DNA from 2 places in the Secundilactobacillus sp. MJ173 genome. Region 2 is predicted to be linked to the other one. Evidence: predicted binding sites of a transcription regulator. Region 2 holds the regulator's gene; the other holds the start of a gene.
What was found. Region 2 encodes Rex, which represses fermentation and respiration genes when NADH is low (regulators of the CRP and FNR family bind a similar motif). Its sites were predicted from a motif close to TTGTGAANTANTTCACAA; they were not measured.

Region 1 (3,432 bases), on a different contig from region 2:
GGATGGTCAAAAAAACCGCGACTTGGAGGAACAATATCCTGATGTGTTCGATCACAGTCTTCATGATGTGTTGCCAACGTACGCGAGTCTTGCGCATGGTGAATCCTTTGAAACGATAACTGATCGTGCCAAGTCATTTATGACGGAATTTGCAGGCAAGTATCCTGACCAAGCCATTATCGTGGTTACCCATGGCTTTACGATCAAGGCGGCTGCCATGGCGATTTTACAGCCAGCTAATCTAATGGCCTTACCAGAGCCTGGTAATACCAGCGTGACCAAGATAAGCGTTGATGCTGCTAATGGCCAGTCCTATGTATGGTCCTATAATCAACAATATTAAGTGGTTGTACCATAATGCGCTGTCTGATAGGCGTAATGATGAATAAGACTATTTTGAAAAAATAATCTTATTATATCCAACTTGCTCATATACGAGCTTTTTGGCGCATCACGTCATATAATGTAAGTGCTTACAATTAATGTGTTAGACGCAGATTGTCAATCTATAGATATTTTTGAGGTGGTTTTCTTGAAAAAAATAGGGGTATTTGTTGGTAGTTTACGTAAGGGGTCATATTCAAAAAAGATTGCTAAAGTCTTAGTATCACTACTACCGAGTAACATTGAAGCAGAGTTTTTAGACATAGGTGTACTGCCATTATTTAACGATGATCTTGATCCAAATGGTGTGCCGGAGTGGAATCGTTTCAGAAATCAGTTAGATACGCTAGATGGATTACTGATCGTTACGCCGGAGTATAATCGTTCGATTCCAGGCGCCTTAAAAAATGCCATGGATATTGGTTCACGGCCGACGAACCACTTTGGCGGTCGAGTTGCTTTGGTCGTTTCGGATTCTATTGGCAACGCGGGTGGATATGGTGCGAACCATCATCTGCGGCAAACCTTTACCACACTGAACATTATTCCAGTCCAGCGACCAGAGGTGTACCTTGCACACACTGATACCATGTTTGATGAGCATGACATGATAAAAAATGAAGGAACGATTGGGTTTTTGCAGTCCGCCATCGATGCATTTGTTAAGTTGCTTTACGTCACGTCACTGTCATCGAGCGTTGGCGAATTTTTAGACGATAGCACCGATCCACTGTCGCTAACACTTGGTAATGGGCATTACTACCATAAAAATGATGCTGGTGAGGTGGTAGCTGAGATTAAGTTTACCTTTGATACACCGGGCGCGTTGACCATCACGAGTACCACTGTTCAGCCTGAATTACGGGGAAAGGGTATCGCAAAGCAACTGGTTCTCAAAGTCATCGCCATGGCGAAAGCTTACCAGCTTAAGATCATTCCTAAATGTAGTTACGCAGAATCGTTTTTTAAGACGTATAAGAATTATGCGGACATGGTTCAGTAATTAAATAAACGCTAGAATGATAGTATCAATATAAGAAGCTGTCATAACGATGATTCGATTCAGCGTTGTGGTGGCTTTTTTAGTGCAAAATAAAACAGAATTTTCTCTAAAAACGGTAATCGTGAAATTATTATCGTGTTGATTGGCGATGAAACTTTAGCGGAACGGGACTTAAAACGTTTGCTAAAAACGGTGTAATTGTTGTTAAAATGGCATTTGGCAGCCTTTTGTACGCCATCTTATAAAGGGAAACAAGGGGTACGGAAAACTGAGTAATGTTGTTTTATTTTATGCTTTAACAAATAATTACCCTGAAATAATGATAATTTTGTCGATAAAAACGCAATATAATCATATTACTTGTAACTAATCATGGGTATTGATTGATTTGACGGTTGAAAGCGCTTTATCGAATGACGCTAAAAATGTCACACATTGCCGGTATGACTGGGAAAGTCAAACGGTACAAAATAATTGGGATTGCCGATGGTATATTGAGTGTGTTCGAAAGGCTCGTGTTAATAATGACTTTTTTATTGGTTTGTGAATTACTAAACAGCATTTCAAAATGAGCCAAACTACTGGCAACGACATTGTTAGTCACAGAATCAAGGTACCCTGTTACCACCTAACGTTGTCGGCCACCACGGAGGTTTTACAATTGGAATCAAAAAGGACTCATTACCCATTAAAGCCAGATTTATTGAAGTTCGGCGGTTACGTTATTGTTCTATTTGTGGTCGGGTGGGGACTCGTCTTCATGTATCTGAGCCGCTATCCATCCTTATTAGCCATGGCGTTTCTATCGTTTACTTTTGGTCTGCAGCATGCCTTTGATGTGGATCACATTACCGCCATTGATAACATGACGCGTAAACTTATTAACGATGGTAAAAACACCCACGGCGTCGGCTTCTATTTTTCACTGGGACATTCATTAGTGGTCGTGATTATGGCCTTGCTGACGATCTTTTTCGTTGAATGGTCTAAGAAACAACTACCGACGTTTCAGAATATCGGTGGGGTATTAGGAACACTTTTTGCTGGTTTTATGCTGTTACTACTTGGAACGATTAATTTAATTATCTTGGTTGGCATCTGGAAATCATTTAAAGCAATCAGCAACGGCGATTTCTCCACTGCACATGCGTCCACTGATACGCGGATCTTCAGGACTTTTAAGAAGATGCTCAACATCATTAAGCATAACTGGCAAGTGGTTTGCGTTGGCTTTTTGTTTGGGCTTGGCTTTGATACCGCCACCCAAATTGCCGTGCTTGCTACATCGGCTGTTGCAACTAGTAAAGGGATTCCGTGGTTCGCGGTATTCTCATTCCCAATCCTATTTACTTCGGGCATGTGCCTGATGGATACGTGCGATGGCCTGTTTATGAGCACCGCGTACAGCTGGGTATTCTCCTCACCATTCCGTAAAGTCTATTACAATCTTGCACTGACGGGATTATCGGTCACCGCAGCGTTCTTCGTTGGTATTGTGGACGTGCTGCAGGCAATTGGTGGGTACTTAAATTGGCATAATCCGGTGATTAAATTTGCTCAGTCACTGAATTTTAATATTCTCGGAATTCTCCTGGTGATTTTATTTGTAATTACTTGGTCAGCTGCCTTGATTATCTGGAAAGTGTTTAACTTGAAAGCAAAGGATGACGCAGTCGTAAAGGCTGAGCAACATCAGGAAGCGGTGTTTGAACGGATGAACGAGGCCAATACTGAAAGTACGGTGCACGTGAACCAGTCCGTTGTGCAATCTGGAAATGAACACAGTTTAGGTTAATCCTTTCAGTTTGATTAGTAGTGTTTATGCGGCTTTACTGCGAAATTCAATCGTGGTAAGGCCGTTTTTTATATCCACAGGTTGCAACAAACCTGGGACACGGGCAACATCAACCTTACTAGAATGGTCACTGTAATCGCGATTACAGCATCACAATAAAAATATGCCTATTGATGTTTCAAATACACCTGATATGTACGAAATTGATGCTAATGGCGCATTTACTTTCAACACTAAGGTCAGGATACGC
Region 2 (3,432 bases):
GTGCTTCATCGCAAGTTTTGTTAACAGTAGCCGTGCCTTTTCACCGCCACTGAGACTGTGAACCATCTTATCCACATCTTCTCCAGTAAATAGGAAGCTGCCGAGAATCGTGCGAATATCTTTTTCAGGTGTCGTAGGATGGTCGTCCCAAAGTTCGGCTAAAACCGTTTTATTACCGTGTAATGATTTTTGTTCTTGGTCATAGTAACCAGTATCGACACCAGTGCCAAAGGTTACTTTGCCAGCGAGTGCAGGAATTTTTCCCAGAATGGTTTTTAAGAGGGTTGATTTACCGACGCCGTTGGGACCCACGATGGCAATAGCTTGGTGCTTTTTGATGTCGATATTAACTGGTTGGGCTAATACTTTGCTAGGCTCGTAACCCACTGCCAGATCTTTTACAGTCAAAATGATGTTGCCACTTTGACGACGGGGAGTGAACGCAAAGTGAGCGACTTTATCATCAGCTTCAGGCCGCTGTATACGGTCGATTTTCTGAAGTTGTTTACGTCTAGCTTGCGCCCGTTTGGTTGTTGAGGCTCTCACGATATTGCGGTTAACAAAATCTTCTAGCTGAGATATTTTATGTTGCTGTTTATCATATTCTTTCCATTGGCGTTGCAATTGGGCTGCCTTTTGCGTGACGTAGGCTGAATAGTTGCCATGAAAGTGTAAGACTGTTCCCATAGACATTTCGTAGACTTCAGTCACCAGTCGATCCAAAAAATAACGGTCATGAGAAACAATCAGTAGGGCACCCTTATAAGATTGAATATAGCCTTCAAGCCAAGTTAAGGTTTCAACGTCCAAATGGTTAGTAGGTTCATCCAAAACTAATAAATCACGTTTTTCGAGCAGTAGCTTAGCTAACGCTAACTGGGTTTTTTGTCCGCCAGACAATTCGTTGATCGAGCGTCCATAATCCTCTTCGCCAAATTCGAAACCGTGTAGAACACCACGAATTTCTGCACGGTAGCCGTAACCATTGTTATTTTTGAAGGAAGTTTGCCGTTGATCGTAAGTTTTTGAAAGTTGTTCAAATTGTTCTTTATTATTAATCACTTCTGGGTCGCTCATCCGTTCTTCCAAACGGTGCAGTTCATCTTCTTGATCCTGAAGTTCTTGGAAGACACTGGCCATTTCTTCCCAAATTGATTTATCAGAATCGAGTCCGGTATCTTGAGCTAAATACCCAATGGTCATGCCTTTTTTGTAAATAATTTGCCCCTCGTCCGGAGCGTCAATACCCGTAATCATGCGGACCAGAGTCGATTTACCAGCACCGTTTCGACCCACGAGAGCCACCCGACCGTGTTCAGGGACATCTAGGTTGACATTATCAAAAAGAGTATCCGCGCCGAACCGGCGTGTTACTTGTTGGACCTGTAATAACATGTCGTATCAGCTGCCTTTCTATTGTGAAACTATTCTACCATTAATTAGTGAGATACTGATAGGTTTGGTAAAATGTTCATGGATTTTTTATTGAAAATTATTTCACAAATCGCCCCAATATGCTACAATTAACTAGAATGATGTTTTCACAAACTTATTTATTTTAGAAATTCGCAATTATTTTGATGATAAAAGATTCGTTTTCTAAGGTATTTTTAATTAGGTAAATTCACAAGGAGGAAGAGAAATTGGCAGAAACAAAGATTCCGAAGGCCACTGCAAAACGATTACCGATTTATTACCGCTATCTCAATATTTTGCATGATTCTGATAAAAATCGAGTATCATCAACAGAACTTTCAGAGGCCGTTAAGGTTGATTCGGCCACGATTCGTCGTGACTTTTCATATTTTGGTGCACTTGGAAAACGAGGATACGGGTACGATGTTGATAGTTTGTTAAAGTTCTTCAAAAAGATTTTAAATCAGGACAAACTAACTAATGCTGCGCTTATTGGTGTGGGTAACTTAGGAAATGCCCTGCTGAACTTTAATTTTCATCAGAACAGTAATGTGCGGATCAGTGCGGCGTTTGATGTCCGCCCAGATTTAGCAAATACCGTTCAGAGCGGTGTTCCGATTTATCCCATGTCGGAATTACGTAAGCAGCTAGAGGATCAGCAAATCAAGATTGTGATTTTGACGGTTCCAGAATCAGTTGCTCAAAACGTCACGGACGATGCCATTGCGGGTGGCGTTCGTGGGATTCTTAACTTTACGCCATTACGAGTATCCGTGCCAACAAACGTACGGGTCCAAAACGTTGATTTGACTAATGAACTGCAAACGTTGATCTACTTTTTAGATCATTATAATGAAGAAGAGTAATTATTTGCAAATGCGAGAATAGCGACTTGCTGTTTTCGCAGGTAAGTATTCAATACTTAATTAAATGAAGTGGCTCGATTATCAGTTGATGTACTGGTAGTTGAGCCACTTTTACTTTTGTTAGGAAACCGAAGACAATGTAAAAGATTTAGTAAATCGTGCTTTTTTTAGGTAAATGGCTTGCATTTGGGTGGGAATAATTTTATAGTATTAATTGTGATTAGCACTTATGTTAGATGAGTGCTAATAGTGCTAAACTTTATATTTATTGGAGGGATTCAAGTGTTAAAACCATTAGGAGACCGTGTAATTTTACAAGCACAAGAAGAAGAAGAACAGACTGTTGGTGGTATCGTACTAGCAAGTAATGCTCAGGAAAAACCACAAACTGGCAAGGTTGTTGCCGTAGGTAGTGGCCGTGTGCTTGACAATGGTGAAAAGGTTGCGCCAAGTGTTAAAGAAGGCGACACTGTCTTATTTGATAAATACGCAGGTACTGAAGTTAAGTATAACGGTGACTCATATCTCGTTGTCCATGAAAAAGACCTAGTCGCAATTGTCGACTAATTAAGAAGTAACTGGACTAAAATTTTAAACTAAATTATTTTATGAGGTGAAGTAAAACTATGGCTAAAGAACTTAAGTTTTCTGAAGACGCTCGGTCAGCAATGCTTGCCGGTGTTGATAAGTTAGCAGATACAGTTAAAACAACGATTGGTCCCAAAGGTCGTAACGTGGTTTTGGAACAATCATATGGTAACCCAACCATCACTAACGATGGGGTTACGATTGCAAAGGCTATTGAATTGTCAGATCACTTTGAAAACCTTGGTGCCAAGTTAGTTGCTGAAGTTGCTTCAAAGACTAACGACATTGCTGGTGATGGTACCACCACTGCAACTGTTTTGACGCAAGCAATCGTTAACGAAGGTATGAAGAACGTGACTGCCGGTGCTAACCCAGTTGGTATCCGTCGTGGTATTGAAAAGGCTACTGACGCCGCTGTTAAGGCTTTACATGAGATGAGCCACAAAGTTGCCACTAAGAGCGATATCGCTCAAATCGCATCTATTTCTTCAGCTGACCAACAAGTCGGCGATTTGATTGCTGACGCAATGGAAAAAGTTGGTAACGACGGGGTTATCACCAT

Region 1: AC6H04_RS00730 (HoxN/HupN/NixA family nickel/cobalt transporter) is a predicted target of Rex. The motif match lies at 1,929-1,946, and genes of this name have one in related genera.

Annotation. Positions count from the first base shown of each region.
Region 1 is NZ_BAAKGN010000008.1:23,179-26,610, forward strand. Features, by position in the region: gene AC6H04_RS00720 (histidine phosphatase family protein) at 1-343, shown strand, start outside; gene AC6H04_RS00725 (GNAT family N-acetyltransferase) at 533-1,387, shown strand; gene AC6H04_RS00730 (HoxN/HupN/NixA family nickel/cobalt transporter) at 2,049-3,182, shown strand.
Region 2 is NZ_BAAKGN010000060.1:100,823-104,254, reverse strand. Features, by position in the region: gene AC6H04_RS09525 (ABC-F family ATP-binding cassette domain-containing protein) at 1-1,395, opposite strand, end outside; gene AC6H04_RS09520 (redox-sensing transcriptional repressor Rex) at 1,644-2,282, shown strand; gene groES (co-chaperone GroES) at 2,565-2,849, shown strand; gene groL (chaperonin GroEL) at 2,909-3,432, shown strand, end outside.